Regions from separate parts of the Arthrobacter sp. Y-9 genome, predicted to be linked through region 2. Evidence: predicted binding sites of a transcription regulator. Region 2 holds the regulator's gene; the other holds the start of a gene.
The links. The regulator LexA, encoded in region 2, represses DNA repair genes until DNA is damaged. The targets are predictions, from matches to a motif close to TCGAACANNTGTTCGA.

Region 1: uvrA (excinuclease ABC subunit UvrA) is a predicted target of LexA. The motif match lies at 2,718-2,733, and genes of this name have one in related genera.

Annotation. Positions count from the first base shown of each region.
Region 1 is NZ_CP121463.1:1,605,607-1,616,155, reverse strand. It holds gene uvrA (excinuclease ABC subunit UvrA) at 1-2,635, opposite strand, end outside; gene P9849_RS07090 (beta-N-acetylhexosaminidase) at 2,801-4,483, shown strand; gene P9849_RS07085 (GntR family transcriptional regulator) at 4,486-4,860, opposite strand; gene P9849_RS07080 (trans-aconitate 2-methyltransferase) at 4,857-5,672, opposite strand; gene P9849_RS07075 (DEAD/DEAH box helicase) at 5,900-8,425, shown strand; gene P9849_RS07070 (GNAT family N-acetyltransferase) at 8,457-8,960, shown strand; gene P9849_RS07065 (alpha/beta fold hydrolase) at 8,957-10,282, shown strand; gene P9849_RS07060 (TerC family protein) at 10,422-10,549, opposite strand, start outside.
Region 2 is NZ_CP121463.1:1,294,535-1,305,083, forward strand. It holds gene hflX (GTPase HflX) at 1-525, shown strand, start outside; gene P9849_RS05690 (ATP-dependent DNA helicase) at 518-2,623, shown strand; gene lexA (transcriptional repressor LexA) at 2,733-3,452, opposite strand; gene P9849_RS05700 (LysM peptidoglycan-binding domain-containing protein) at 3,787-4,137, shown strand; gene P9849_RS05705 (histidinol-phosphate transaminase) at 4,482-5,588, shown strand; gene hisB (imidazoleglycerol-phosphate dehydratase HisB) at 5,723-6,337, shown strand; gene hisH (imidazole glycerol phosphate synthase subunit HisH) at 6,334-7,125, shown strand; gene P9849_RS05720 (hypothetical protein) at 7,125-7,283, shown strand; gene priA (bifunctional 1-(5-phosphoribosyl)-5-((5-phosphoribosylamino)methylideneamino)imidazole-4-carboxamide isomerase/phosphoribosylanthranilate isomerase PriA) at 7,311-8,057, shown strand; gene P9849_RS05730 (SseB family protein) at 8,065-8,925, shown strand; gene P9849_RS05735 (MFS transporter) at 8,980-10,308, shown strand; gene P9849_RS05740 (DUF1844 domain-containing protein) at 10,409-10,549, opposite strand, start outside.

The sequences.
Region 1 (10,549 bases), 310 kb from region 2:
GGCCCGTGGTGGGTTCGTCGAGCACGTAGATGCTGCGGCCGTTGGAACGCTTCTGCAGCTCCGCCGCGAGCTTGACGCGCTGCGCCTCACCACCGGACAGGGTCGTGGCCGGCTGTCCCAGACGGACGTAGCCGAGGCCGACGTCCACCAGGGTGTTCAAGTGCCGGGCGATCGGGGTGAAGGCGGAGAAGAACTCCGCCCCTTCCTCGATCGGCATGTTGAGCACGTCCGCGATGGTCTTGCCCTTGTAGTGGACCTCCAGGGTCTCCCGGTTGTAGCGGGCGCCATGGCAGACCTCGCAGGGCACGTAGACGTCCGGGAGGAAGTTCATCTCGATCTTCAGAGTGCCATCACCCGAGCACGCCTCGCAGCGGCCGCCCTTGACGTTGAAGGAGAAACGGCCCGGCAGATACCCACGGACCTTCGCCTCGTTAGTCTCGGCGAAGAGCTTCCGGATGTTGTCGAACACGCCGGTGTACGTGGCGGGGTTGGACCGCGGGGTGCGCCCGATCGGGCTCTGGTCCACATGGACCACCTTGTCCAGGTGCTCCAGGCCCTCCACGGTCTTGTGGCGGCCGGCCACCTGGCGCGCGCCGTTGAGCTTGTTGGCCAGCACCTTGTACAGGATCTCGTTGACCAGCGTGGACTTGCCGGAGCCGCTCACCCCGGTCACGGCGGTGAGCACACCGAGAGGGAAGCGCGCCGTGACATTGTTGAGGTTGTTCTCACGGGCCCCCACCACCACGAGCTCACGCTTGCGGTCGTACGGACGGCGCTTGGCCGGCACATCGATCCCCTTGCGGCCGGAGAGGTAGTCGCCTGTGAGCGACTCCGTGTTGGCCAGGAGTTCCTTGTAGGTGCCCGAGTGGACGACCTTGCCGCCGTGTTCGCCGGCGCCCGGGCCGATGTCCACGATCCAGTCGGCCTCACGAATGGTGTCCTCATCATGCTCGACCACGATCAAGGTATTCCCCAGCCCGCGCAAGCGGGTCAGGGTCTCGATCAGCCGGCGGTTGTCCCTCTGGTGCAGACCGATGGACGGTTCGTCCAGCACGTACAGCACGCCGACCAGCCCGGAACCGATCTGCGTCGCCAGACGGATGCGCTGGGCCTCACCACCGGACAGGGTCCCGGAGGGACGTTCCAGATTCAGGTAGTCCAGGCCGACGTCGAGCAGGAAGGTCAGGCGGGCGTGGATCTCCTTGAGCACCTGAGCGGCGATCTGCGCCTCGCGCGGGGACAGCTCGAGGCTGCCGAGGAACTCGACGCAGTCCCGCATCGGCATGGCGCAGACGGCCGCGATCGACTTGCCGTTGATCAGCACGGACAGCGACGCCGGGTTGAGCCGTGCGCCGTTGCAGGCCGGGCACGGGATCTGCCGCATGTACTCCTCGTACCGGTCACGGGCGAAGTCCGACTCGGTCTCACCGTGCTTGCGGTGCACGTACTGGACCACGCCTTCGAATCCGGTGCTGTACTTGCGTTCGCGGCCGAAACGGTTGCGGTACTGGACCACCACCTTGTGGTCCTTGCCGTGCAGCACGGTCTCGCGGACGGCCTTGCCGAGCTTCTCCCACGGCGTGTCCATCGAGAAGCCGAGCTCGTCCGCGAGGCCCGACAGCAGGTGGTTCCAGTACTCCTGCGTGGCTGCGCCCAGGGACCACGGGGCGATGGCGCCTTCGTTCAGGCTGAGCTCCGGGTTGGGGACCACGAGCTCCTCGTCCACCTCGAGCTTGGTCCCGATGCCCGTGCACTCGGGGCAGGCGCCGAACGGGTTGTTGAAGGAGAAGGACCGCGGCTCGATCTCGTCGATCGCCAGCGGGTGCTCATTCGGGCACGCCAGGTTCTCGGAGAACGCGCGCACCCGGCCCGGGTCCTCGGCGTCGAGGTCCACGAAGTCCGCGAGCACGCGGCCCTCGGCCAGACCCAGGGCGGTCTCCACCGAATCGGTGAGACGCTGGCGGATGCCGTCCTTGACCACCAGGCGGTCCACCACCACTTCGATGGTGTGCTTGTACTGCTTGCCCAGCTTGGGCGGGTCCGTCAACTGGATCTGCTCGCCGTCCACCCGGGCCCGGGCGAAGCCCTTGGCTCCGAGTTCCTTGAACAGGTCCACGAACTCACCCTTGCGGCCGCGCACCACAGGCGCGAGCACCTGGAAGCGAGTGCCCTCGGGGAGCTCCAGCAGCTGATCGACGATCTGCTGCGGAGTCTGACGGGTCACCTCTTCACCACAGATCGGGCAATGCGGACGGCCGACACGCGCCCAGAGCAGACGCATGTAGTCGTAGATCTCGGTGATCGTGCCGACCGTGGACCGGGGGTTCTTGCTCGTCGACTTCTGGTCGATCGACACGGCCGGCGACAGGCCTTCGATGAAGTCGACGTCGGGCTTGTCCACCTGGCCGAGGAACTGGCGCGCGTAGGCGGACAGTGATTCCACGTAACGGCGCTGGCCCTCGGCGAAGATGGTGTCGAAGGCGAGCGAGGACTTCCCGGAGCCGGAGAGGCCGGTGAAGACGATCATGGCTTCCCGGGGCAGATCCAGGTCCACGTTGCGCAGATTGTGCTCGCGGGCGCCCTTCACCACCAGGCGCGACGACGGGGCATGGCCATGCGAGCCGGCGCCGTTCAGGCGGGCCGCGCCATGGTTGTGGTTGAGCTGTTCAGGAGACAGGACTTGTTCACCGCTGACATGAGGCACCTAGCCATGCTAATCGAAAACCTGTTCGAATTTCCATGTCGGCCTCGTGTGGCAGGCTGGTGTCCACACAGACCCCTACTCGCGAAGAGGTTCTCCATGCGCATTCCCCCGCTGGTCCCGGCACCGGAGTCCCTGGAACTCCTGTCCGGTCACCTCCCGGTTCCTTCCCAGCCGGCCTTCGCCACGGACGTCGACAGCGACGATCCGGGCTGGGCCCTGCTGCGCCACCAGGCGGAGGACTGGCTCGGGGTCCGGCTCCACGATACGGCCCCCGAGGACGCCCTGCTGCTCGTGAGCGCCGACCCGTCGTTGGCCCCCGGCGCGTACCGGCTGGAGATCGACGGGCTCATCCGCGTGGAGGCCTCCGATCTGGACGGCGTGCGCCATGCCTGGCAGACACTCCGCCAGCTCAGCGGTCCCGAGGCCTTCGTCCCGCAGGGGTCGGCCCGCCGTCGTGCGGATGGACGCACCGTGCACTCGCTCCCCCGCCTGCGGCTGACGGACGCGCCCCGTTTCGCGCATCGCGGTGTCCTGCTCGACGTCGCGCGGCACTTCATGCCCTTCAGCGAGCTCCTGCGGTTCATCGACCTGCTCGCCGCGCACAAGCTCAACGTCCTGCACCTGCATCTGAGTGACGATCAGGGGTGGCGATTCGAGGTCAAGGCCTTCCCCCGGCTCACCGAGGTCGCCTCCTGGCGCCGGGACACCCCCGTCGCCTACGACACCCCCGCTCTGGAACACGCCCTCATGGCCGGGCACCCGCACGGCGGCTTCTACACGCAGGCGCAGCTCCGCGAGGCGGTCGCGTATGCGGCGGAGCGGGGCATCACGATCGTCCCGGAGATCGACCTCCCCGGGCACAGCGTCGCCGCGATCGCCGCGTACCCGTTCCTCGGCGTGGGCGAACCCGACGTCGAGGTGAGCACCCGCTGGGGCGTCAGCGACTGCATCCTGGACCCCTCCGAACGGACCCTGGACTTCTACCGGACCGTGCTCGATGAGCTGGTCTCCGTGTTCCCTTCGCCCACCATCCATCTGGGCGGGGACGAAGTGCCGTACACCCGGTGGGAGGAATCGCCGGAGATCGTCGCGCGGGCCCGGGAGCTCGGCCTGGCCTCCGTGGCCTCCCTGCACGGCTGGTTCCTCGGCCGCCTGGCGGATCACCTGGCCGGCCATGGCCGGCAGACGGGTGTCTGGCACGAGGCGATCGGCGAGGCACTGCCGCAGAGCGCGATCGTCAACGCCTGGCTGGGGGTGGACACGGTGGAGCTCAGCCTCGAACAGGGCCATCGCACGGTGATCTCGCAGCACGAGTTCACGTACCTGGACTACCGGGAAAGCGACCATCCCGATGAACCGAGCGCTTTCTGGCCGGTGCTGCCGCTGGACAAGGTGCACGGGTTCGACCCCGTCCCGGACCGAATCGCGGCCCTCGAGCGCGATCACGGGGGTGCGGTGGCGGGAGTCCAGGCCCAGCTCTGGAGCGAGTACCTGGTGGACCAGAGGATCCGCGACTTCCACGCGTTCCCCCGGCTGTGCGCCTTCGCGGAAGTGGCCTGGTCCACCCGGAAACCCGGTTTCGAGGACTTCCTCGCCCGGCTCACCGGGGACCCGGAGATCCCGGGCCATCTCGCACGGTTGAAGGCGGCCGGAGTCGGCTTCCGTCCTCTGGAGGGACCCGAGCCATGGCGCGCCCGGCCCGATGTGGCCCGCTTCCGCGCGGAGCATGCGCACGGCGGACACACCCCCGCCGAGGAGGGCGCGACGCCGGGCGAGTGAGCTCAGGCCTGGTCGCGGTAGGCGGCCGTCAGGAGCCGCACGGCCTCGGCGAGGCTGACGCCACTCGCGCGGGCCGCCTCGGCATAGGCCGAGGCGGCGTCGCCCAGGCTCTTCTGACGGTCGTCGCGCGGCAGGACGACGGTGCCGTTGCGGCCCCTCGTCTCCACGATCGCCGCCGCTTCCAGTTCCTTGTAGGCGCGCGCCACCGTGTGGGGCGCGACGTCGAGTTCCGTGGCCAGCGCCCGCACGGCGGGCAGTCGCTGGCCGGGCGGCAGCCCGCCGTCGTCGACCAGATGGACGATCCTCAGGCGGAGCTGCTCGAACAGCGGCACGGAGCTGTCGGCCCGCGGCCGCCAGGAGCCGGGAAAGGCGCTCATGCGTCCGCCCCGTGAACAGCCCCGGCAGGAGCCTTGCGCGCGACGGTGAACAGACGCCGGAACGGGAACACCGTTCCGTGTGGAGTGGCCGGGTACGCCTCGTTGAGCATCACCGCATAATCCCGCTCGAATGCTTCGGCGTCAGAGGCGTCAAGAGCGCTCAGCACGGGGCGCAGGCCGGTGCCGCGGACCCATTCGAGCACCGGGTCGGGGCCCTGCAGCAGTTGCTGGTAGCTGGTCTCCCAGGCGTCGGCCTGCCAGCCGGCATCGAGTGCGATGGTCAGATAGTCGGCCGGTTCCAGCACCGCGTCGCGATGACGCAGCACACCGGCGAGCTTCACGGCCCAGGCCGGCGAGTCGGCCAGTTCACGCATGAGCACATGGGACGGCGCCCCGAAGTTGCCCGGCACCTGAAAAGCGAACCAGGACCCCTCCGCCATGGCGTCCAGCCAGACGGGAAGCAGCCGCTCGTGCCCGGGCACCCACTGCAGCGCGGCGTTGGAGACCACGACGTCGGCGTCGCCCGGCATCCAGGTCGCGATGTCACCCAGCTCGAACCGGAGGTTGGGGAACCGTTCGGCGTGGACGGCGGCGCGGTCCAGCATCGCCTGCGAGGAATCCACTCCGACCACCTGCGCCTCCGGCCAGCGTGCTGCGAGGGTCGCGGTGAGATTGCCGGGGCCACACCCGAGATCTACCACGAGCCGGGGCGACTCGGCGTGGATCCTCTGCGTGAGGTCGAAGAAGGGGCGGTCCCGGTAGTCGCCGAATTTCACATACGTCGCGGGGTCCCATTCCACGGTCGGGTGCATCGCTTCTCCTTCGCCGAAGAGCACGCCGGACCGGCGTGAGGCAACTCTCAGTGCGAGAGTACCCCACCTGTTGTGTGCTCAGTTGTTGCGGGTGTGGGCGCACGACACCCGCAACAACTGAGCACACAACGACGACGAGGCTCCCCACCCTCGCCCGCTAGCGCCTAGCCGGGCTCCCCACCCTCGCTCCGCGTCGGGCGGGGCCCCTCGCCCGCTAGGCTGGGACAGTGAAGCTCCTTGACAGTCTCCCCTCCACCGGCCGCCTGAACGATGACGACGCGTACACGGCCTTCGTCGAGTGGGTCGAATCCCGGGGGCTGTCCCTGTATCCCGCGCAGGATGAAGCCGCCATGGAGCTCGCTGGCGGCGCGAACGTCATCCTCGCCACTCCCACAGGCTCCGGCAAGTCGATGGTCGCCATCGCCGCGCACTTCTACGCGATGTCCCGTGGCGAACGCAGCTACTACACCGCTCCGATCAAGGCCCTGGTCTCCGAGAAGTTCTTCGCGCTCTGCGACATCTTCGGCGCCGAGAACGTCGGCATGGTCACGGGCGACTCCTCCGTGAACGCCGACGCGCCCATCATCTGCTGCACGGCCGAGATCCTGGCCAACGTCGCGCTCCGCGAAGGCGCCGAGGCAGAGCTGGGCGCCGTCATCATGGACGAATTCCACTTCTACTCGGATCCCCAGCGGGGCTGGGCCTGGCAGGTGCCGCTCCTGGAACTGCCGCAGGCGCAGTTCCTCCTCATGTCCGCCACCCTCGGCGACGTCACCCGGTTCGAGAAGGGCCTCACCGAACTCACCGGGCGCGCCTCGGTGACCGTGAGCTCCGCCGAGCGGCCCATCCCGCTGCACTTCTACTACGGCATGAAACCCATGGCCGAAACCCTGGAAGAGCTGCTGGAAACCCGTCAGGTCCCGGTCTACGTGGTGCACTTCAGCCAGCTGGAGGCCATTGAACGCGCGCAGAGCCTCATGAGCGTCAACATGTGCACCCGCGAGGAGAAGGACAGGATCGCCGAACTCATCGCCGGTTTCCGTTTCTCCGCAGGCTTCGGCAAGACCCTGAACCGGCTGGTCCGGCATGGGATCGGCGTGCACCACGCCGGCATGCTGCCCAAGTACCGCCGCCTCGTGGAGCAGCTCGCCCAGGCGGGTCTGCTCAAGGTCATCTGCGGCACGGACACGCTCGGCGTCGGCATCAACGTGCCCATCCGCACCGTGGTGCTCACGGCGCTCAGCAAGTTCGACGGCGTTCGCACCCGCCTGCTCAATGCGCGCGAGTTCCATCAGATCGCGGGGCGCGCGGGCCGCGCCGGCTTCGACACCGCCGGGACGGTGGTGGTCCAGGCGCCGGAGCACACGGTCGAGAACGCCAAGGCGATGGCCAAGGCCGTGGCGAAATTCGGCGATGACCAGAAGAAGCTCCGCCAGGTGGTCAAGAAGAAGCCGCCGGAGGGCTTCGTCTCCTGGGGCGAGCCGACCTTCCAGCGCCTGGTCGCTTCCGTCCCGGAGCCCCTCTCCTCCAGCTTCACCATCACCCACGCCATGCTGCTGAACCTGCTGGAACGTCCGGGCGACCCGTTCACGGCCACGCGCCACCTCCTGGAGTCGAACCACGAGCCCCGCGGCCGCCAGCTGGAGCTGATGCGGAAGTCGCTCGGCATCTACCGCGAACTGCTGACCGCCGATGTCGTCGAGCGGATCCCGGAGGCCGAACGCGGACCGGATGGGCGCACCGTGCGCCTCACGGTCCATCTGCAGGACAACTTCGCCCTCAACCAGCCGCTCTCCCCCTTCGCGCTGGCCGCACTGGACCTCCTGGACCCGGAGTCGCCGTCGTACGCCCTGGACGTCGTCTCGGTGATCGAGTCCACGCTCGACAAGCCCCGCCAGATCCTCGCGGCCCAGCTGAAGAAGGCGAAGACGGACGCGGTCGCGGCCATGAAGGCGGAGGGGCTCGAGTACGAGCAGCGGATGAAGGCTCTCGAGGAGGTCAGCTACCCCCAGCCCCTGGCGGAGTTGCTGCTCGAGGCCTTCGACACCTACCGCCGGGCGGCCCCCTGGGTCGGTGACTTCGAGCTGACTCCGAAGTCGGTGGTCCGCGACATGTACGAACGCGCCATGAGCTTCGGTGAATTCGTACAGTTCTACGGTCTCGCACGCAGCGAGGGCATCGTGCTGCGGTACCTCAGCGATGCCATCAAGGCGCTGCGGCAGACGGTCCCCGCCGACGCCCTGCGGGAGGACCTCGAAGACCTGATCGCCTGGCTCGGCGAGCTGGTGCGGCAGGTCGATTCCAGCCTCCTGGACGAGTGGGAGGAGCTGAGCAACCCCCACGATCACACCGAGGATCCCCTGCTGCCGCCCGCGCCGCCCCGTCTGACCGACAATGTGCGCGCGTTCCGGGTCATGGTCCGCAATGAGATGTTCCGCCGCGTGGAGCTGTTCGCGGACGAGGACTCGCGCGCTCTGGCGGAGCTCGACGGCGACGCCGGCTGGCACTCGGACCGCTGGGAGGACGTGCTGGACGACTACTTCGACGAGCACGACGACATCAGCACGGGCGCCGACGCCCGCGGACCCCAGCTGCTTCTCATCACGGAGCATCGGGATCGCTGGGACGTCCGGCAGATCTTCGCCGATCCGGCGGGGAACCATGACTGGGGCATCTCCGCGGTGGTGGACCTGGCGGCCTCGGACGAGGCCGGCAGCGCCGTGATCAAGGTCGTGGACGTGAATCGACTCTGAGTGGTCCGGTGGCCCGGCTAAGCTGAAATCCATGAGCCGCATCAGAGAAGCCACCCGTGCAGACGTCCAGGACATCCACCAGATGATCGTGGACCTGGCCGTTTACGAGAAGGAGCCGGACGCCGTCCGCAACACGCCGGAGGAGCTGGAGAAGCACCTCTTCGACGGTCACCCCGCCATCTACGCAGCGATCGCGGAAGACGACCTCGGCCGGACCCGCGGTTTCGCGCTCTGGTTCCTGAACTACTCCACCTGGGAAGGCGTCCACGGCATCTACCTGGAGGACCTTTACGTGAAGCCGGAGGCCCGCGGCGAAGGCCATGGCAAGGCCCTCCTGACCCACCTGGCCTCGCTCGCCGTGGAACGCGGCTACGCCCGGGTGGAGTGGAGCGTCCTGGACTGGAACGAGCCCTCCATCCGCTTCTACCGTTCGCTGGGAGCCGTGCCCATGGACGGCTGGTCGACCTTCCGCCTCACCGGCGACGCGCTGCAGGCTGTCGGGACCGGTGAGGGCGCACCGGCGGTGACCGCATGACGCCCGTCGCCGAACACCGCGAGGGCGCCGTCCACGAATTCCGCGGCGTCCGCACGGCGGACCATTTCTTCACTGTCCCGTTGCGGCCGGCGGATCCTGACGGCGAGACCCTGGAGGTCTTCGCCCGCGAGTACGGTCCGTCCGGCCTGACGGATGAGCAGCGGGACGGCCTTCCCTGGTTGCTCTTCTTCCAGGGCGGTCCCGGTTTCCCCGGCAACCGCTGGACGGCCCTGAGCGGCTGGGCGAAGGCGGCCACCGAGCACTTCCGTGTCCTCATGCTGGACCAGCGCGGCACCGGCCTCTCTTCTCCGGTGGAGGCGGCGACGCTCGCCGCCCGCGGTGATACGGCGGCCCAGGCGGAGTACCTGACCCATTTCCGCCAGGATGCCATCGTGGCCGACGCCGAGGCGATCCGTGAGGCGCTCGGCATCGAGCGGTGGAGCATCTTCGGCCAGAGCTTCGGCGGCTGGTGCTCCCTGGCGTACCTCTCGCTCGCCCCGTCGGCGCTCCGCGAGGTGCTCATCACCGGAGGCCTCGCTCCCCTGCAGGGCTCGCCGGACCGGGTCTACCGCGCGACCTATGCCCGCATGGAGGCACGGAACCGCGAGTACTTCGGCTGGTACCCCGAGGACCGCGCCCTGGTGAACAGGATCGCAGCGCATCTCCGCGAGGTCCCGGAATATCTGCCTCGCGGTGACCGGCTCACCGTGGAGCGCTTCCAGATGCTCGGCATGTACCTGGGCGGCAACACCCGGGTCGACTCCCTGCACCACCTCCTGGAGAAGGCCTTCATCCAGACCCCCGAGGGGGAACGGCTCTCCCAGTGGTTCCTGGCCCAGCTGCCGGCCTACCTGGACTTCGCCCCGAACCCGCTGTACGCGGTGATCCACGAGTCGATCTACGCACAGGAAGCGGCGACGGACTGGTCCTCCTGGCGGGTGCTCCAGGAGTTCCCGCAGTTCTCCCCCGAGGCTGAAGACGTCCTGCTCACGGGCGAGATGATCCAGCCGTGGTTGTTCGAGCAGGATCCGACCCTGCGGCCCCTGACCGATGTCGCGGAGCTCCTGGCCGCGAAGCAGGACTGGCCGCGTGTCTTCGACCTGGACGTGCTCGCGACCAACACGGTCCCCGTGGCGGCCGCGGTCTACGCGGACGATGTCTTCGTGGACCGCGAGCTCTCCCTCGAGACAGCCGACTCCGTCCGCGGGCTGAAGACCTGGGTCACCCCGGACTTCCACCATGACGGGATCGCCGACGACGGCGAGGCCATCTTCCGCCGTCTCCTCGCCATGGCGCGGGGCGGGGAGGTCCCGGGCGACTAACGCCCTCTCCTCCGGACACGACGACGCCGGGCGGTAGCTTCCGCTGCCGCCCGGCGTCGTCGTTCAGGCGATATGTGCTTCAGGCGCTCTGGCTTTCGGGAGCACTGTGGTTCAGGAGCACTGGCGCTCAGAAGCACTGTCAGCGCTGCTCGGGCGCCTTGCCAGGTTCCACCGGCTCACCAGCCCCAGCCTGCGTCTGTGCCTGCGCTTCTGCTTCGCGCCGGGCCACGACCTCCTGCTGGTGCGCCACGCGCTCGGCCGTGCGGC
Region 2 (10,549 bases):
ACCTACACGCTGGCGGACACGGTCGGTTTCGTGCGGTCCCTGCCGACGCAGCTCGTGGAGGCGTTCCGCTCCACGCTGGAGGAAGTGGCCGATTCGGATCTCATCCTGCACGTGGTGGACGCCTCGCACCCCGACCCGGAAGGTCAGATCGCGGCGGTCCGTCAGGTGTTCACCGAAGTGGATGCGCGCAAGGTCCCCGAGATCATCTTGCTGAACAAGGTGGATGCCGCGGATCCGTTCGTGGTGGAACGCCTGAAGCAGAGGGAGCCTCGCTGCCTGGAGGTGTCGGCCCGCACCGGCGCCGGCATTCCGGAGCTGCTGGCGGAGATCAGCCGTTCCATCCCGCGTCCCGATGTGCGGATGGAACTGCTCGTGCCGTACCAGCGCGGCGACCTGCTGAACAAGCTGCACGAAGGGGAGTCCGAGATCCTCAACCTCGAGCACACCGGGGAGGGCACGCGGGTCACCGTCGTCGTCCGGGAATCCCTGGCAGCGGAACTGGAGCAGTTCGTCATCCATGAGTGAGACGCCCGCGGCCACGCAGGAGCCGGAGGAGGAGACCAGGAGGGACAGCCCCGCCATCCGGCGGGCGCTGTCCCTCCTGGACACCGCCGTCGGCAGTCTCGGAGGCCAGAACCGCCCCGGCCAGCACGAGATGGTGCGGCAGGTCGCCGCCTCCCTGGAGGAGCAGCGTCATCTGCTCGTCCAGGCGGGCACCGGCACCGGCAAGTCGCTCGGGTACCTCGTGCCTGTGATCGACGACGCGGTGCGCAATGGGCACCGTGCCGTCATCTCGACGGCGACGCTCGCGCTGCAGGCTCAGATCATGGGCCGGGATCTGCCCCGGCTGCTCGAGACCGTCACCCCTGAGCTCCCTCGTCCGGTGAAGACCGCCCTCGTGAAGGGCCGATCGAATTACCTGTGCCTGCACAAGGTGGGCGGCGGCTTCCCGGAGGAGGACGCGTCGGACGATCAGCTGTTCGGCATGGGGGCCGATGGCGCGCTGTTCAGTTCGAACAACGGTCCGAGCCTCGGCAACGGTCCGGGCACCCAGCTCGGCCGCGAGATCCTGAGGCTGCGCGAATGGGCGCAGGAGACCGACACCGGAGACCGGGACGACCTGACCCCGGGCGTCTCCGAACGGGCCTGGCGGCAGGTGTCCGTCACGGCGCTGGAATGCCTCGGCCCGGCGAAATGCCCGATGTCCGAAGAGTGCTTCAGTGAGCGGGCCCGGGCCACGGCCGCCGAGTCGGATGTCATCGTCACGAACCACGCCATGCTGGCCATCAACGCTTTTGAAGGCGTCGCCGTGCTGCCCGAATACGACGTCGTGGTCGTGGACGAGGCCCATGAATTGCAGGACCGTGTCACGAGTGCGGTCACCGGTCAGCTGTCCGAGGCGATGGTGACCGCCGCGGCACGGGCCGCCCGCCGTCACGCCCACATCACCGTCGAAGCGCTCGACGCGGCGGCCGGCGCTCTGGAAGCCGAACTGGGTCTGCTGTCCACCGGCCTGCTGCCACGCGGACCCGAGGAACCGCTCGGCCGGGCCATCGACGCCGTGCGTGAGGCCTGCCGTGCGGCGCTGTCCGACTCGAAGCCCGAGCAGGGACAGCCTGCCGACGGCGCCCTGCAGGCGGCCCGCTCGCGCCTGACGCAGCTCCTCGAAGTCAGCGAACGTCTCCTCGTGGCGGCTGAGCGGAAAGAGGTCGTCTGGGTGACCCGCAGCGGCACCTTCGAGCCCGGCACCGGATATCGCCCAGCCGACGACGACGCGCCCGCCACCGTGACCGTGGCGCCTCTCAGCGTGGCCATGAAGCTCCGCGACGGACTGTTCGACGGCCACACCGCGATCCTCACCTCGGCGACCCTCGCCATCGGCGCAGCGTTCGACCAGGCCGCCGGCGATGTGGGTCTGCAGGGTCCGGGCGCCCCCGACTGGGTGGGCGTCGACGTCGGCTCCCCGTTCGACTACCCGCGTCAGGGCATGCTGTATGTCGCGCGTCATCTGCCCAAACCGGGCCGCGGCATCTCGCCGGAGGCGCTGGACGAGGTGGTGGACCTCATCAAGGCCTCGGGCGGTGGGGCCCTGGGCCTGTTCTCCTCACGGAGGGCCGCGGAGGAGGCGGCGGACTACGTCCGCGAACGGGTCGACGTCCCGATCCTCTGCCAGGGGGAGGCGACGATGAGTTCCCTCATCCAGGAGTTCTCCGACGACCGGGACACGTGTCTCTTCGGCACGCTCACCCTGTGGCAGGGCGTGGACGTGCCCGGTGATTCCTGCCGACTGGTCATCATGGACCGGATCCCGTTCCCGCGTCCCGACGATCCGCTCAACACCGCTCGGTCCCGCGCCGTCGCCCAGAACGGGGGCAACGGGTTCATGGCGATCTCGGCCAGTAGCGCCGCGATCAAGATGGCCCAGGGCGCGGGGCGCCTCATCCGCTCCACGGGTGACAAGGGCGTCGTCGCCGTGCTGGACTCCCGGCTCGCCACGGAGCGCTATGGAGGGTTCATCCGGTCCACGTTGCCGCCGTTCTGGCCGACCACCGACCGTCAGGTGGTGCTGTCGGCGCTCCAACGGCTGTCCGGACGTGAGGAGCCCGCTGCGGCGAAGAGCTGAGCCGGGCGGCCACCACGACAGACGGCGAGGGCCTGAGCGGATCTCCGCTCAGGCCCTCGCCGTCTGTCGTTCGTCTTCCGGCGCGCGCCGCGCCGGCCGGTGGGGTTTCTCAGAGTGAGCGCAGCACCGAGACGACCTTGCCCATGACGGTGGCATGGTCACCGAGAATCGGCTCATAGCGCGTGTTCTGGGGGAGCAGCCAGGTGTGACCGTCACGCTGGCGGAACGTCTTCACGGTCGCCTCGTCGTCGAGGAGAGCGGCGACGATGTCCCCGTTCTCGGCGTTGTTCTGGCGCCTGACCACCACCCAGTCGCCGTCGCAGATGGCCGCGTCGATCATCGAATCGCCCGCCACCTGGAGCATGAAGAGTTCGCCGTGGCCCACGAGCTGGCGGGGGAGCGGCATGACGTCCTCCACCTGCTGGTCGGCCAGGATCGGGCCACCGGCCGCGATGCGCCCGACCAGGGGGACCATGGCGGCGTCCGACGATGTGCTGAGCTCCGCCACGATCGACCGGGGCTCGGGCAGCGACGCCACGCGGGGAGACTCCCGGGAGTCCAGCGTCAGCGGGATGAGGATCTCCATGGCGCGGGGGCGCTTCGGGTCGCGGCGGATGTAACCGAGGCGCTCCAGCTGGCTCAGCTGGTGCGTGACGCTGGAGAGGCTCGCGAGCCCCACCGTGTCCCCGATCTCCCGCATCGACGGCGGGTACCCCTTGGCCTCGACCGAGCGCTGGATGGTCTCCAGGATCTTCTTCTGGCGGGGAGTGAGGCCGCGATTGGCCGGCGCCCTGCCGGGGCCGGCTTCGTTCGATGAACTCCTGGCCATCTGTCACTCCCTGGATCTCGTGTGGGGCCTCCCCGACCTCCGGGGAGGCCGGGTCCTCCCGGTCGCTCTCGCCAGCCCCTGGTCCGGGCGGCTCGAAATTTTTGTCAGTGCCCCCTGGTGTGCTGTTCACCGAAGGAACTCTTCCTGCGTCCAACGCTAGGCCAGGAGGATGCCCGAATCAAACATTTGTTCTAGCGAGTCTTGACAGCGTTCGTAGCTATGTCCTAAAAATAGTAGTAACAAGGTTCGAATACATGTTCGAACCGAGCTGGATGTACGGCGTATTGCCATCGAACGTAGATGCCAAGCGGCGTGATGGAAGCGAGGAATCGAAATGTCAGCACAGGCTGTTGCGATCACCGGAACGCAGACTGCTCCGCGGATGCGGTTGACCCGCCGCGGGCGGTTCGTCTTCTTCGGCCTGCCGGCCGCGCTCCTGCTCGCCGCGATCATCACCGTCGCGCTGGGCATGCTGCTCACGCCGGCCATCGCGAGCGACACGCACTCCGTGGGTTCGTCTCAGACCGTGGTCGTTCAGCCCGGAGACACGGTCTGGGCCATCGCTCAGCGGGTCGCTCCCGGGCGGGACACCCGTGAAGTGGTCGGTGAGATCGCTCGCCTGAACGATCTGAAGGCGTCGGAGATCGTTGCGGGGCAGGACCTCTTCGTTCCCGCACAGCGTTGATCAGAACAGCGCTGATCAAAACAGTGCTGATCGGGCCAGTGCTGTTCGGGGCAGTGCTGATCAAAACTGCGCTGATCAAAACTGCGCTGATCCACAGCGGAGTTGATTCGGACCAGCGCTGATCCAGTCCGGCGCTGATCCGGTCCGGCACTGATCAACTCCGGCACTGATCCAGGTCGGCGCTGATCGAACTCGCCATTGAGTCGGCGCGACGTCGGCCCGGCCCCTCTGATCCCGCCTGGCGATCCGCCACTCACCAGCGTGCGTGCCCCGTTCGGTTCGTGGGCCGGCCTGGGTGGAGCAACAATTCAAGGCGGGGGAGCCGGGCAAACTAGACTGTACGGGTGAGCGAACAAATGCAGCGCTTGGCGAAGCTTCCCCTGCGAGACAATCTCCGGGGGATCAGCCCCTACGGTGCCCCCCAGATCGACGTCCCCGTGCTTCTGAACGTCAATGAGAACACCCATGGCGTTCCCGCTCCGGTGGTCCAGGCCATCACGGAAGCCGTGACCCACGCCGCCACGACCCTCAACCGGTACCCGGACCGGGAATTCACGGAACTTCGCACCGCGCTGGCCGACTACCTGGGCCACGGCCTCACCGCCGAGAACATCTGGGCCGCCAACGGGTCCAATGAAGTGCTGCAGCAGATCCTCCAGGCCTTCGGTGGACCGGGCCGCACCGCACTCGGCTTTCCCCCGACGTACTCCATGTACCCCCTGCTGGCCAGCGGCACCGACACCGAATATGTGAAGGGCGTCCGCGACGCCGACTTCGAACTCTCCGCGGAGTCCGCTGCGCGGCAGGTGCGTGAACTCGGCCCGAGTGTCGTCTTCCTGTGCTCTCCGAACAATCCCACCGGCACCAAGCTCGGCCTCGACGTGGTCGAAGCCGTGTATGAAGCGGGCGAGGCGAGCCGGACCATCGTGATCGTCGACGAGGCGTACCACGAGTTCGCGCATGAAGGGACTCCGAGCGCCCTCACGCTGCTGCCCGGCCGCGAGCGTCTGATCGTCAGCCGCACGATGAGCAAGGCCTTCGCCCTGGCGGGCGCCCGTCTGGGCTATCTGGCCGCCGCCCCTGAGATCACCGACGCCCTCCGACTGGTCCGTCTCCCGTACCACCTCTCGGCGATCACGCAGGCCACCGCCCTGGCCGCTTTGTCTCACCGGGAACTGCTCATGGCGGACGTGGAGGACATCAAGGTCCAGCGCGATCGCATCGTGACGGAGCTCCGGGAGATGGGTCTGAAGCCCGCGTCCTCGGACTCGAACTACGTCTTCTTCGGCGGCATGGAGGACCCCGCGGCCATCTGGCAGGGCCTCCTGGACGCCGGAGTGCTGATCCGCGACGTCGGGATCCCGGGGCATCTCCGGGTCACTGCCGGCACGGAGGCGGAGACCACGGCATTCCTCACCCGGCTCCGGGAGCTGCTCGGGCATTCCGCCTGAACGGCATCCCGCCCAAGGGCGATCCACCTGTGGACCGGGCGGCCGCCCCTCCGGATCGCCGGACCCTCGCGGGGTCCGGAACGGCCGGAGACCATCGACATTCACACAGCACGTCATCAGAAGGAGTCTCCCGCATGAGCGCAGCGAGCACGCCCCGCACCGCCAGCATGGAACGCAGCACGAGCGAGTCGAGCGTATTCGTCAGCATCGATCTGGACGGCACCGGTGTCGCCGAGATCAGCACCACGGTGCCGTTCTACGACCACATGCTCAATGCGCTGTGCAAGCACTCCCTGATCGACCTGACGGTCCGGGCCACCGGTGACACCCACATCGACGCACACCACACCGTGGAGGACGTGGCCATCACGTTCGGCGAGGTGCTGAAGAAGGCGCTCGGCGACAAGGCCGGCATCCGTCGCTTCGGCGACGCCACCGTGCCGCTTGATGAGGCGCTGGCGCGCGCCGTCGTCGACGTCTCCGGGCGTCCGTACCTGGTCCACGAGGGTGAGCCGGCCGGTCAGGAGTACCACCTGATCGGAGGGCACTTCACCGGCTCGCTGACCCGTCACGTCTTCGAGGCCATCACGCTGCACGCCGGGATCTGCCTCCACATGGATGTGCTGCGCGGCCGCGATCCCCACCACATCGTCGAGGCCCAGTTCAAGGCCTTCGCCCGTGCCCTGCGTGCGGCGATCGAACCCGATCCCCGCGTCGAGGGCATTCCGTCCACCAAGGGAGCACTGTGAGCGAGCAGGAGAACACGACGGGTCCCGCCCAGTCCCTCGAGGACGGCGCGGTCCGCGACGCCCACACCGGCCGGAAGCCGGAGAGTCCGGAGGGGAAACCGACCGTCACCGTGCTGGACTACGGTTCCGGCAATGTGCGGTCCGCGGTGCGCGCCCTCGAGGCCGCCGGCGCCCAGGTGACCCTGAGCGCCCGGCCCGAGGACGTCCTGAACGCGGACGGCCTGGTCGTCCCCGGCGTCGGCGCTTTCGCGACCGTCATGAAGGAACTCAAAGACGTCGATGCGATCCGTCTGATCGGCCGTCGCGTGGCCGGTGGACGTCCGGTGCTGGCCATCTGCGTCGGTCTCCAGGTGCTCTTCGAGAAGGGCGTGGAGCACGGTGTGGAAGCCGAGGGCATGGGCGAATGGCCCGGCACGGTGGAACTGCTGCCGGCCTCCGTGGTGCCCCACATGGGCTGGAACACCGTCAAGGCCCCCGAAGGAAGCCTCCTGTTCGAGGGTGTGGAGGACGAGCGGTTCTACTTCGTGCACTCCTACGGTGTGCAGACCTGGGACTTCGACGTCACGCAGCCGCACATGGCCCCGCCGAAGGTCACCTGGTCCGAGCACGGCGCTCCGTTCATCGCCGCGGTGGAGAACGGTCCGCTGAGCGCCACCCAGTTCCACCCGGAGAAGTCCGGGGAGGCCGGGGCACGGCTGCTCCGCAATTGGGTCGGCTCTCTGCGCAAGGGTCGCGCCGCTTCCTCCACGGGGTCCGTGGCGACCCCGGAAGCGGGTGCGGATTCCTGATGTGGTCCATTCTGCTCATGGGCCTGGGCGGCCTGCTGATCGGTGGGGGGATCTCCTTCATCCAGCAGAAGAAGCCCCGCTGGCTCAGCATCGCGTTCTTCGTCCTGGCCGCCATGGCCTTGGTCGCCGCTTACCTGTTCACCCTTGACTCGAAATAGGCGCCCCGTGCGCCGCCCGGAGGGATCATGACCCAGACCCAGCTTCCCGTCCTTGAGCTGCTGCCCGCCGTCGACGTCGTCGACGGCCAGGCCGTGCGGCTCGTCCAGGGCGAGGCCGGCAGTGAGACCAGCTACGGCACGCCGCTCGAGGCCGCGCTCAACTGGCAGCAGAACGGCGCCGAATGGGTGCATCTGGTGGACCTGGACGCCGCTTTCGACCGGGGCGACAACGCGGAGATCCTCCGTGAAGTGGTGACCTCGCTCGATCTGAAGGTCGAGCTGTCCGGAGGTCTGCGGGACGATGCCAGCCTGGAGCGCGCCCTGGTCGACCTCGGCGTGGCCCGCGTGAACCTCGGGACCGCGGCGCTGGAGAACCCCGAATGGACCGCCCGTGCGATCGAGCGGTTCGGTGACCGGATCGCCGTCGGCCTGGATGTCCGCGGCACCACGCTCGCCGGCCGCGGCTGGACGAAGGAGGGCGGTGACCTCTGGGAGGTGCTCGCCCGCCTGGAGGACGCCGGCTGCGCACGGTACGTCGTGACGGATGTGACGAAGGACGGCACGCTCCAGGGCCCGAACGTCGAGCTTCTGCGTCAGATGGTGGAGAAGACCGGGAAGCCGGTCGTCGCTTCGGGCGGCATCTCGAGCCTCGCCGATCTGGAGGCGCTGCGTGCGCTGGTCCCGCTCGGCGTCGAAGGAGCGATCATCGGCAAAGCCCTGTACTCCGGCGCCTTCACGCTGCCCGAAGCGCTCGACGTGGCCGGACGCCGCTGAGGCCGGCATGACGGAACGTCGCGAACTTCCCGGTCACATCGCCGCGGCTCTCGCCGGGGCGGGCGGTCCGACCGACTCCGCGGGTCGCCCCTGGGCCGGCCGCTCGCTGGCCGGTGAGGACTCCCACATCCACAACTTCGAGAACGACGACGGCGAGGCGAACCCCGGTCTGACGACGGCGCTCAACGCCCTGCGCGCCGGAACGGGGGGAGAGGACGGCGTCCTCGACGCCTTGGCGACCTCCCGGGTGTTCATCCCGATCGTGGCTCAGCTGGCCGAGGAGGGCGAAGGGCACGACGGCCTGCACGCCGACAAGCAGGCCGACATGGCCATGGTCACCATGCAGGCCCCGGACGGTCGGATCGCCATGCCCGTCTTCAGTTCGGTGCGCGCGCTCGAGGCCTGGCACCCCGAGGCCCGTCCCGTGGCCGCCTACGCCGCCCGCGCGGCGCTGTCGGCGGTGTCGGAGAAGGCGCAGCTGCTCGTGCTCGACCCCGGCAGCGACTTCACCTTCGTGGTACGCCGGGCCCCGCTGTGGGCGCTGGCTCAGCAGAAGCCGTGGATGCCGTCCTACCTGGACCCTGATGTCGCCGAGGCGTTCCGCGCCAGTGCCGTGGGGCATCCGGAGGTCGGGGACATCCAGGTGCGCCGGGGCTCCGGCGTCGCCGCCCGTGACGCGCGCGGGGAAGAGGTCCCCGGCGGCGGCCTCGGACCGGAGCTGTGCGTGATCCTCGCGCTGAAGCCCGGACTGGAATCGGCCCAGGTCAGTGCAGTGGTGTCCGCTTTACAGCAGAGCTGGGCGGGAAATGAAACACTTGCTGAGGGTGTTGATTCGATCGAGGTCAAAGTCACCCTCCATCAAGCCTGATCCTCCGTGCCGGGAAGCGCGGGGTGATCACGACTCGCGCAAAGGAACAGAGACGTGAACTTCGCACGCTACAAGGAGCTCCTGGCTGAACGGGAGGTCCGCTGGCTGCTGCTCGTGGGGATGATCGCGAGGATTCCGCATTCCGCGTCGGGCATCCTGCTCACCCTGCACATCGTGCTGACCCTCGGGAAGGGTTTCGCCGAGGCGGGGGTCGCGGCGGCGCTGTTCACCATCGGCATCGCGGTCGGGGCTCCATGGCGCGGCCGCCGGGTGGACGTCGCGGGACTCCGCGTCGCCCTGATCCCGTCGATCATCTCGGAAGCCGTCATCTGGACCGTCATCCCGCATGTGTCCTACGAATGGATCCTCCCGCTCGCCCTGGTGGGCGGGGCCTTCAGCCTGCCGATCTTCAGCGTGATCCGTCAGTCGCTGGGTGTCCTGGTGCACGGAGAGCGGATGCGCACCGCCTATGCGCTCGACTCGATCGCCACGGAACTCGTCTTCATGATCGGCCCGGCCGCCGCCGCGGTGCTGGCCACCACCTGGTCCACCGTGTGGGGTCTGACCCTGGTCGGCTGGCTGACGGCCCTTGCCGGCCTGTTCCTGGTCTGGATGAACCCGCCCACCCGTCGCGAGGGAGTGGCGACGGCGGACGAGGAGCAGGAGCAGCGCGCCGCGGAGTGCGAAGCGGCCGAGCACGCGGTGGCCGACACCGCGGCCGGCAATCCTCAGGGCGCGGCGGGCGAACTGCTGGAAGTGGCCACCCGTCCTCCGGGGCCGGCCGTGGCGGAGCGAGAGAACGCGCGGCGCCGACTGGTGAAGTCGTTCTCCTGGATCAGTGGCGCCCTCGTGGCCGTGTTCCTGACGGCCGCCGGCGCGGGGCTCGTACTGAGCGGCACCGACGTGTCGATCGTCGGCCTCCTGCGCCAGCATGGCAACGAGGCCGAGCTGGGGATCGTGTTCTTCTTCTGGTGCGCGTCCTCGATGGTGGGCGGCATCCTCTACGGGGCCATGAAGCGCAAGGTCTCGCCCATGCTGCTGCTCCTGGCGATGGCCGTGCTGACCATCCCGATGGGCTTCGCGCAGGACACCTGGTCCCTGGCGCTGCTCTCCAACCTGCCCGGCCTGCTCTGCGCCCCGGTGCTGTCCTCCGCCTCGGAGTACGTGGCCGATCTGGTGGACGAGGACCGGCGCGGCGAGGCCATGGGCTGGTACGGCTCGTTCCTCACCGCCGGCACCGCCCTGGGTTCGCCGATGACGGGTCTCTTCATCGATCGCATCGGGCCATGGTCGGGATTCGTGGCGATCGGCGTGGCCGGGGTGCTCCTCGTCGTCGTGGCGACGGTGGCCCGCGTCGTCCGCCGACGGCTCGCCTCGGTCTGAACGAGAGGCACTCTGTCCTCCACCGCTCCCGGACACGACGACGGCGGGGCGCCACCTTCTCCAGGTGGCGCCCCGCCGTCGTCGTGATGGATGTGCCGCGTCAGTTGACGGGGCCGGTGAACTTCTCGCCGGGGCCCTTGCCGGGCTCATCCTTGATGAGGGAGGCTTCGCGGAACGCGAGCTGCAGGGTGCGCAGGCCGTCACGCAATGGGCCGGCGTGCTGGGAGCCGATCTCGGGGGC